DNA from 3 places in the Neorhizobium sp. CSC1952 genome. Region 3 is predicted to be linked to each of the others. Evidence: riboswitches for the same ligand, from Rfam matches in the RefSeq annotation. Region 3 holds a riboswitch; each other region holds the start of a gene.

The links. Region 3 has a riboswitch for cobalamin ahead of QTA58_RS03925 (aromatic ring-hydroxylating dioxygenase subunit alpha). Riboswitches for the same ligand answer to the same signal wherever they lie in the genome.
Region 1: it holds a riboswitch for cobalamin, as region 3 does, so the genes downstream of both, bluB (5,6-dimethylbenzimidazole synthase) here and QTA58_RS03925 (aromatic ring-hydroxylating dioxygenase subunit alpha) in region 3, are expected to answer to the same signal.
Region 2: it holds a riboswitch for cobalamin, as region 3 does, so the genes downstream of both, QTA58_RS09805 (CbtB-domain containing protein) here and QTA58_RS03925 (aromatic ring-hydroxylating dioxygenase subunit alpha) in region 3, are expected to answer to the same signal.

The regions. Positions count from the first base shown of each region.
Region 1 is NZ_CP128416.1:4,411,971-4,415,202, forward strand. It holds gene QTA58_RS21310 (hypothetical protein) at 1-432, shown strand, start outside; gene bluB (5,6-dimethylbenzimidazole synthase) at 433-1,119, opposite strand; cobalamin riboswitch at 1,193-1,381, opposite strand; gene QTA58_RS21320 (TolB family protein) at 1,399-2,238, opposite strand; gene QTA58_RS21325 (NAD+ synthase) at 2,256-3,232, opposite strand, start outside.
Region 2 is NZ_CP128416.1:1,959,761-1,962,992, forward strand. It holds gene cobW (cobalamin biosynthesis protein CobW) at 1-625, opposite strand, end outside; gene QTA58_RS09800 (DUF1636 domain-containing protein) at 622-1,020, opposite strand; cobalamin riboswitch at 1,133-1,343, opposite strand; cobalamin riboswitch at 1,416-1,612, shown strand; gene QTA58_RS09805 (CbtB-domain containing protein) at 1,649-1,825, shown strand; gene QTA58_RS09810 (CbtA family protein) at 1,839-2,612, shown strand; gene cobO (cob(I)yrinic acid a,c-diamide adenosyltransferase) at 2,609-3,223, shown strand; gene QTA58_RS09820 (cobyric acid synthase) at 3,227-3,232, shown strand, end outside.
Region 3 is NZ_CP128416.1:734,286-737,517, reverse strand. It holds gene QTA58_RS03935 (L-threonylcarbamoyladenylate synthase) at 1-78, opposite strand, end outside; gene QTA58_RS03930 (DUF6656 family protein) at 112-726, opposite strand; cobalamin riboswitch at 879-1,094, shown strand; gene QTA58_RS03925 (aromatic ring-hydroxylating dioxygenase subunit alpha) at 1,203-2,447, shown strand; gene QTA58_RS03920 (BA14K family protein) at 2,567-2,992, shown strand; gene QTA58_RS03915 (BA14K family protein) at 3,186-3,232, shown strand, end outside.

The sequences.
Region 1 (3,232 bases), 1.2 Mb from region 3:
GGCGATGCGGACAGCGAGATCTGCCAGGAAATCCGCGATCAGCTCCAGCAGGCGGAAGCGAACCGCGACGGCATAACGGACGAGCGAAACAATGCGCGGCAATTGGTGCAGTCCTCCGACGAACGCACCGCCATTCTCGCGGCGATCCGCTCGAACAGCTGCATTCCGTCCGACGTGGAAGAGGACCAGAAGGAACGGATGAAGGTGCAGGGTATCGAACTGCCGAAGGAAGAACCCTATTCCGGCATCACCAATCTGCGCACCACGCCGCCGGAACAGCCGCAGGCAGCGGCCGTCCAGCCGAACCTGCCGGGTCCGGAGCGTCCCTATGATCCGAACAGGAAGGTGCGGATGGTCGGCCCGCAATTCCTGCCCGAGGAAAACATCGATCTCGCCCATCCGAAATCGAGCGGGCCGCAGCCGCAGCAGTGATCAGCGGTTCTCCCATTTCTCCCTGAAGATCAGCTCCTCGAGCGGCAGGCGCTGGCGCCAGCCTCTGACCGCCAGTTCCGGCTCGGCATAAAGCCGATCGACGTAACCCAGGCAGAGCCAGGCGACGATCTCGATGCGCTCGGGAATGCCGAGCAGAGCGCGCACATCCTCGTCGCGGAAGATGCTCACCCAGCCGACGCCGACGCCTTCGGCGCGCGCCGCAAGCCAGAGGTTCTGCACGGCGCAGACGGTCGAATAGACATCCATGCGCGGATTGTGCGTACGCCCCAGAACGACCGGCCCTGCCCTGTCCGGATCGCAGGTCACGCAGATCGAGAGCGGCGCCTTGCAGATGCCTTCGAGCTTCAGGCTGCGATAGAGATCGCGCCGTTCTTCGGGGAACATGTCCGCAGCCTCCTCATTGGCGCGCGAAAAGGCGGCGAAAGCCGCTTCCCGCACCGCCGGATCGCGGATCAGGACGAAGTTCCAGGGCTGCATGAAGCCGACCGACGGCGCCGCATGGGCGGCGGCAAGCAGCCGCATCACGAGGTCGTCCGGCAACGGCTCGGGCAGGAACTGGTCGCGCACGTCGCGGCGCGTCCCGATCGCCCTGTAGACGGCCGCCCGCTCGGCTTCGGAAAATTCGCCGGCAGTAACGAGGCCGGGTTCGAAAAGATCAGGTCGCATCGTTTTCCCCAACAATGCAGCACCCCATGCCTGCGGCACAAGGAGAGCTTCGAAACCTGCCGCCGTCCGCGCGGATCGGTCTATCCCGTCAGGCCGGTCTTCTGACTTGGCTTCATTCGCCTGCGCCGCTGCCTTCCCGGAAAATTCCAGTGGCGTAGATCTCGCGGCCAAGCGTCGGCCTCACAGCGTCGGGCACGTTCCGGCATCTCACCGGATTCCCGATTCTCCCGCAGAAGCGGGCACCTGACGAAAGCTTTATGCCCGGAAGACCACAGCCGTTCAAGCCGCCGATGCGACGGGGAAATACCGCACATAGGCGAATTCATCGCCGTCCGGCGCCCAATTGGGCGAGTTCATCGTGCCCTGCCCGCCGAAAAGATCGAACAGCGTCTCGACATTGCCGCCGTCCATATCCATCAGCCGGACCCTGACATTCCGGTCGCGCGGGTGGTCGAAGACATCGGCGTCGTAGGAGACGAAGACGATCTTGTCACCCCTTGGTGATGGATGCGGAAACCAGTCGCCGTAATTGCTGTTTGTGATCCGCTCGGCCGGACCACCCTCGGCCGGCACGCGCCAGATCTGCATCAGGCCGGTGCGGCTGGAGTTGAAATAGATCCACTTTCCATCCGGCGAATAGTCCGGACCGTCATTGCGGCCTTCGCCGAAGGTGAGCCGCGTCTCCTCGCCGCCTTCGATACCGATCGTATAGATGTCAAAGACCTGGTCCCGGATGCAGCAATAGGCGAATGTCTTCCCGTCCGGCGACCAGCCGTGCCAGTAGGACGGCAGGTTCTTCGTCACCAATCTCGGCACGCCGCCTTCCGCCGACAGAACGTAGATCGCCGACTTGCCGAATTCCACCTTGTCCGAGACGGCAATCAGGGCGCCGTCCGGCGAGATGCCGTGGTCGTTGTTGCACTGCCGGGCAAAGCCCGTGTCCACCAGCTCGGGCTCGCCGTCGCCATCCGGTGACAGGCGGTAGATCGATCCCTCGCTGTTCAGCATCAGATAGCGTCCGTCCGGCGACCAGTTCGGCGCCTCGAACAGTTCTTCCGTCTGCCAGACCACGCGGTTCCGGCGGGTACGGATGTCGAAGACCTCGACCGAGCTGCGCAGCGCCATGGCCGGCTCCCCTACCGGTCCCTGAACCGGTTGGTGATCGGATAGCGCCGGTCGCGGCCGAAATTCTTCTTGGTGATCTTCACGCCCGGCGCCGATTGCCGCCGCTTGTATTCGGCGAGATAAAGCAGGTGCTCGATGCGGTGCACGGTCGCGGCGTCGTGGCCTCGGGCGACGATCTCCTCCGTGCCCATTTCCATCTCGACGAGGCATTCGAGAATGTCGTCCAGCGCCGGATAGGGCGGCAGGGAATCCTGGTCCGTCTGGTTGGGCCTCAGTTCCGCCGACGGTGCCTTGGAAAGGATGTTCTTCGGGATCACCTCGCCCGTCGGCCCGAGCGCGGTCGGCGGCAGGTGCCGATTGCGCCAGGCGGAGAGCGCATAGACCTGCATCTTGTAGAGATCCTTGATCGGATTGAAGCCGCCGTTCATGTCGCCGTAAAGGGTCGCGTAGCCCACCGACATTTCCGACTTGTTGCCGGTCGTCACCACCATCGAGCCGAACTTGTTGGAGATCGCCATGAGAATGGTGCCGCGGGCGCGGCTCTGCAGGTTCTCCTCGGTAATACCCTCGTCCGTCCCTTCGAAGAGTTCCGACAGCGCCGACAAGAAACCGTCGACGGGCTCGGCGATCGGCACGATGTCGTAACGGCAGCCGAGCGCTTTGGCACAGTCGGCCGCGTCCTTCAGCGAATCCTCGGACGTGTAACGATAAGGCAGCATGACGGTGCGCACCCGCTCCTCGCCGAGCGCGTCGACGGCGATCGCCGCGCAAAGCGCGGAGTCGATGCCGCCGGAGAGGCCGAGCACGACCGACTTGAAACCGTTCTTGTTGACGTAGTCGCGGAAGCCGAGCAGGCAGGCGCGGTAGTCCGCCTCCTCCTTCTCCGGAATGCGCGCCATCGGCCCGCGCGTGCAGCGCCACGTGTCGCCGGCCCTCTTCCATTCCGTGACCGTGATCGCCGGCTCGAACTGGCTCATCTGGAAGGCAA
Region 2 (3,232 bases), 1.2 Mb from region 3:
CTCGCGGCAAATGGGCCGCCACCCTGTCTTTCGCGCTCGCAAGCCCGCCGGAATCCAGAAGGTCGGTCTTGGTCAGCACGATCATGTCGGCGCAGGCGACCTGATCTTCAAAAACCTCCTCCACGGGATCGTCGTGGTCGATCGAGCCATCGGCCTGGCGCTGAGCTTCCAGTGCGTCATGGTCGTCGGCGACCCTGCCCTCCGCAAGCGCCACGCCGTCCACGACCGCAACGACACCGTCGACGGTGACGCGCGCCTTCACATCCGGCCATTGGAAGGCCTGAACGAGAGGCTTCGGCAGGGCGAGGCCGGAGGTTTCGATCAGAATATGGTCGACGCGCGGCTCGCGGGAGAGGATCTGGTCGATCGCCGGGACGAAATCGTCGGCGACGGTGCAGCAGATGCAGCCGTTGGCGAGCTCGATGATATTGTCCTCGGGGCAGGTCTCGATGCCGCACCCCTTCAGCACCTCGCCGTCGATCCCGACATCGCCGAATTCGTTGACGATGATCGCCAGCCGCTTGCCGTCCAGCTTCTCGATCAGGTTGCGGATCAGCGTGGTCTTGCCGGCGCCCAGGAAACCGGTGACGACGGTGCAGGGGACGCGATCGAAATTGACGCTCATGAAGGCATGTCCTCGTGATGATGGAAGGGTGGAATGCGGGCCGTCATGCCCTTGCCGCGCAGGCAGGCGGGGCGGCCGCGAAGGGGAAGGAAACCGCGCTCGTCCTCGGCCAGCATCATTGCACCGGTGACGATGTCCTCGACGTTTTCCGGCGCGAGATAGCCGAACACATAGGACCAGCCGGATCGGTGGTTGAAGGCCGCGCTCGGGCTTTTTTCGCAATTGGCAAGGCAGGTGACGGGTTTGACGGCAAGCGGCTTGCCGGCCGTCGCTTCCTTGAGCGCCGCTATCAGCGCCACGCCCGGGCGCATCTCGGCGTTCGATTCGTCGCGGCAGTTGGTGCACACGAAGATCGTCACGTCCGCTTCGTTTCCGGGCTGCTCGTCAATCATCATTCGTCACTCGGCCGCCTGTCCGCCACGTAAAACATGTCGGGGTGCGGGCACGTCCGGCTCTCGCCGGTTCGGCCGTGAACGAAATCCTCGACCCGGAGCACCCCGCCCGGCGAGCACGATGTCTTTCGACGGCAGGTCTCCTGGCTCGCGGGTCCTCGCCTCTGAGCCAGCCTTCCCGGATCGTCTCTCCAGTGGCTTCTTGGCTCGGGCTCTCCGCTTACAGTTGCGGGGGCAGCCGCGGCTTTGACCCTCATCGGGGTCGCACCGCATTCCCTCTTGACCTTCTCCGTTGCCGGAGAAGGACCGTCTCCCTTCCAAGTAAGCCCGGTCGCAGGTCCATGTCAATGGAGTGCAGCGGGTGTCGCAAAGGCGATTGCGGGAAGGCGGAATTCGGCTATAGTGGAGCGGTCGATGGTGCCCGGAAGGGCCGAGAGGGAATGCGGTGAGACGGAGGGACCCGTCGAACCCGCGGCTGCCCCCGCAACTGTAAGCGGAGAGCTTCCATCCAAATGCCACTGGGTTTTCCCGGGAAGGCGGATGCGAGGCGCCTGATTCGCGAGCCAGGAGACCTGCCTTCGGCAAACGGAACTTGAACGGCCCTCGGGTGGAGGGCGAAAGGACGAAACACATGGTCACGAATTCTGCCGCAAGTGCAGTCGGCGTTTCCGCTTCGAAGATCATCCCCCTCAGCATGACGGCTATTCTCGGCCTGTTCATCGTCGGTTTTGTCGGCTTCTCGCATCTGGAAGTCGTCCACAACGCCGCCCACGATACGCGCCACTCGCTGGCCTTCCCCTGCCACTGAGAGGAATTTCCAAATGTCGCTGTTTCGCAACATCGTCCTAACGGCGGTGATCGCCGGGCTTGTGGCCGGACTTCTGCTGACCGTCTTGCAGAGCTTCTCGACGGTGCCGCTCATCCTGCAGGCGGAGACCTATGAAAATGCCGGCGGCGCCGAGGCCGGTCACAGCCACAGCCATGAGGCTGCCCCGGCTGCCGGTGCCGCGGCTCCTGCGGCTGCCGAACATAGTCACGGCGAGGAAGCCTGGGCTCCCGCCGACGGTTTCGAGCGCTTCATCTACACTGCCGCCGCCAACATTCTCTCGGCAATCGGCTTCGGCCTTGTGCTGATCGCAATCTCGGAAGCCCTCGGAGGCCTCAAGGGCTGGCACGGCGGGTTGATGTTCGGCATGGCCGGCTTTCTTGCCGTCAGCCTCGCACCTGGCCTCGGCCTGCCGCCGGAACTGCCGGGCATGCCGGCCGCCGAGCTCGGTCCGCGCCAGGTCTGGTGGATTTCGACAGCCGTCTGCACAGCATTCGGCCTCGGCCTGCTCGCCTATACCCGTTCCGTCGTGTTTGCCGTACCGGCGATCGTTCTGCTGATCGCGCCGCATGTGGTTGGCGCCCCGTTGCCGCCGACGCATGAAACGGCGGTGCCGCTGGAGCTGCATGCCCGCTTCGTCAATGCCGTTTACGTCACCAATCTGGTGTTCTGGGCGGCGCTGGGCGCGCTTGCCGGCGTGGTCCGCGAACGTTTCCGGGCCGGCGAAGACGCCGCGGCGCGTCCGCTGGCGGGGCTGGCTCCGCGGTGAAGGAGATCGATCAGGCGGCAGCCGAACGCCATCGCGTCAAGATGGCGAACCGCAAGGCGGTTCAAGATGCCGAAGTCGCGGAGAAGACCCTCGAAAAGGGTCTTCTCATCATCCACACCGGTCCCGGCAAGGGCAAATCCACCGCCGCCTTCGGCCTGGCGCTCCGCATGCTCGGCAACAACCGGCGCGTCGGCGTGGTGCAGTTCATCAAGGGCGCCTGGTCGACCGGCGAGCAGCCGGCGCTCGCCGTGTTCGGCGACCGGGTCGTCTGGCATACGATGGGCGAAGGGTTCACCTGGGAAACGCAGGACCTGAAGCGGGACATCGCCGCTGCCGAAAAAGCGTGGGAAAAGGCGCTCGACCTGATGGCCGACGAGACGATCGGCCTCGTCATCCTCGACGAGCTCAATATCGCTCTGCGCTACGACTACCTCGATCTCGACAAGGTGGTTGCCGCGCTGCAGGCCCGGCGGCCCGACCTGCATGTGGTCGTCACCGGCCGCAACGCCAAGCCGGCCTTGATCGAGGCCGCCGATATGGTAACCGAGATGACGCTGGTGAAGCATCACTTCAAGGCCGGCGTGAAGGCCCAGGCCGGCATCGAGTTCTGAGCGATGGTT
Region 3 (3,232 bases):
GCCTTCGGCAAGCACCGCACAGGCTCGCTTGAGCGCGTCTTCGTGGTTGCGGGTGATATCGATGATCTCGGCCGTCATGTCCGCACGTCCATAGCGCGGACCGGGCCGTCTTCAAAGCTTTTTGATGATCTCGCGCAGCGCATTGCTCGATGCGCCGAGCGTCAGCACGTTCTTGATCGCTTCCATCGGATCGCTGGTCTGGAACAGGAGCCCGTTCTTGCGGATCGAGCGGTCGATCCGGAATGGCTCGCCCGGCTCGCCCTCGATCGCGACGGCGAAGTACATGCGCGAATAGGTCGTGCTGATGCGTTCGAAAAATATCTCCTCTTCCCCGATCTCGGAGAAGAAATTGGCGATGTAGAAGGACCAGCTGACCGGCACGCGGCGTGCAAGGAGCGTTCTCGCCGCCGTGACATGGCAGTAGCCGAGATGCGGGCGCTCGTCGAGCGTGCGGTGGAAGATGATCTTCGGGAACTGGATCGACCGATGGAATGCGTTGATCCGCTCGTGGCTCTTTTCGCCGGCGGCTTCCAGTTTCTTGCCCGTGCGTGCCGCGACTTCCGCGTAGCTGACGTAGCGCCGCTCCGCCGGCATCCAGATGGAGCTGTTGCGGGCGATGCGCCCGGTGCGCAGGAATTCCGAATGCGCGGTCGTCTTCGGCGCCGCGGGAGCAGGAGGCTTCGGCGGCGGAGCTTCGTAATAGCGGAATTTTCCCGTAGCCCGCATGGTGGCGCTGCTCCCATCGATGGCGGGACCGTAACATTCACCCCTTAATGACCGGTTTTCCTTTCGCGGGGCTTGAGGGTTTTCCGAAGCCGTCGTCAATGCGGTTGCCGATGTCGCAATGTTGCCTATGCGACACGCGGGGCTGATGATTATATCCGCTGCAAGCTCAAGGTGCCGCCTCGCTAGGGAGGGCGGAGAATTGGGAAGCCGGTCGAAACCCGGCGCTGCCCCCGCAACGGTGGTGGAGTTGAGAGGCCTGGCAGAAGTCACTGGGAAAGAGCCGGAACGGCCGCCCGGGAAGGCGCCATGCCCGTCCCGCAAGGGACAGCTCCTGAGCCCGGAAACCAGCCTGGGATGAGAGAGAATTTGACCGATCGCGGTGGGCGCTCGGGACGCGGAGATTGCGGGTCGGAGCCGGCCGGTATTTCCCTGTCCTTCCGTGGTTGCTCAAGGGCCGCATTGACGAGGAAGGCAAGATGGAAATTCGCAGTCAGGTCCTGCGGCAGCTCAAGAACCGCCGCGAAGGCTTCAGCCTCGAACAGGCCTTTTATACCGATCCCGATTATTACAGGCTCGATCTCGAATTGATCTGGTATCGCGATTGGCTGTTCGTCGGCCACGATTGCGAACTGCCCAAGGCCGGCAGCTATTTCACGCTGCAGATCGGCGACTATCCGGTCGTCGTCGTGCGCGGCCGTGACGGTCAGATCCGGGCGCTCCACAACACCTGCCGCCATCGCGGCAGCCGGGTCTGCACCAAGGAAAGCGGTTCGGCGGTACGGCTCGTCTGTCCCTACCATCAATGGACCTACGAGCTCGACGGCTCGCTGCTGATCGCCCGGCAGATGGGCCAGGATTTCGACAAGACGCAGTTCGGGCTGAAGAAGGTCCATTGCGAGAGCGTCGCCGGCTACATCTTCATCTGCCTTGCCAACGAGGCTCCCGACTTCGCGCCCGTCCGCGCCGCGATCGAGCCCTACATGGCGCCGCATCGCCTGTCGGAGGCCAAGGTCGCCCACCAGTCGACGATTATCGAGAAGGGCAACTGGAAGCTCGTCTGGGAAAACAATCGCGAATGTTACCATTGCGCCGGCAATCACCCGGAACTCTGCCGTACGTTCCCGGAGGCGCCGACCGTCACGGGCGTGTCGGGTGCGATCGACGATCCGGTCATCCTCGAGCACTGGCAGCGCTGCGAGGCGGCCGATCTGCCGAGCGAGTTCAGGATATCGCCGGACGGCCAGTTCCGTGTGGCCCGCATGCCGCTGATCGAAGGCGCCGAAAGCTATACCATGTTCGGGAGGAGCGCCGTGCAGCGAAGGCTTTCCGACGACGTGGCGATCGACGGGATCGGTACGATGCTGCTCTTCCATTATCCGACCACGTGGAACCACATGCTGGGCGACCATGCGGTCTCCTTCCGCGTCACGCCGATCGGGCCGGAGGAGACGGCGGTCACCACCAAATGGCTGGTTCACAAGGATGCGGTCGAAGGCGTCGATTACAATCTGGAAGAGCTGACGCATGTCTGGAACATGACCAACGACCAGGACCGTCAGATCGTCGAGGAAAACGCCTTCGGAATCCGCTCGCCGGCATACGAGCCGGGGCCCTATTCGGCGGTGCACGAAGGTGGCGTCATGCAGTTCGTCGAATGGTATTCGAACTTCATGGTCAATCGCCTTCAGGGCGATCAGACGATGCTTTCGATCGTTGCGTGATCCGGTTTCTTCCGAGGCTGATCGCTTATTCGTGATCGTCGAGAACCCTTCTCCCAGGAACGGAATACTCTATTTTGCATTGTTTCCTAAACAGAATTCAGAACAAGGAAACATGAGGAATGAGATCTTTTCGTTTACGCCTGACCGCGGTCGCGATCGCCGCCGCGTCCGCTTTTGCCGGGTTTACGCCCGCGCAGGCTTTCCAGATGCCCGCGGCGCCCGGCATTTCGTTCGCCAACCCCGTGACGGATGTGCAGTACCGGGATCGCCGTGACTGGCGGCGCGACCGCTATGGCTGGCATCGCGGTTATCGAGGCTATCGCGATCGCCGTCCGGGCTATCGGTATCACAACGGCTTCTGGTTCCCGCTGGCTGCCTTCGCCACCGGAGCGATCATCGGCGGCGCGGTCGCGGCCGATCGCGGCGGCTATGGCAGCCGGCACGTCGCCTGGTGCGAAAGCCGCTACCGGACCTACCGCGCTTCGGATAATACCTACGTGCCGCGTGCCGGCGTTCGCGCGCAATGCGTATCGCCGTACCGGTAAGATCATTTCGAGGCTGGAATGTGGGACCCGGTTCGGGCATCTGCCCGGGCCGGGTTTCCGTTGCTTGTGCGTTAATCACGCATTCAGGATGAATTTTCTAGTATCGTGGGGAACTTACGGTTCGTCGATGGCAGGCGCTGTCGGAGCCGGCGAAGGAAATGAAAACGTCGACCAAGGGTTGGGAGAGTTCAACATGACGCTGTTCAAGAAAATCGCGGTCGCGGGCATTTCCGCCGCCGT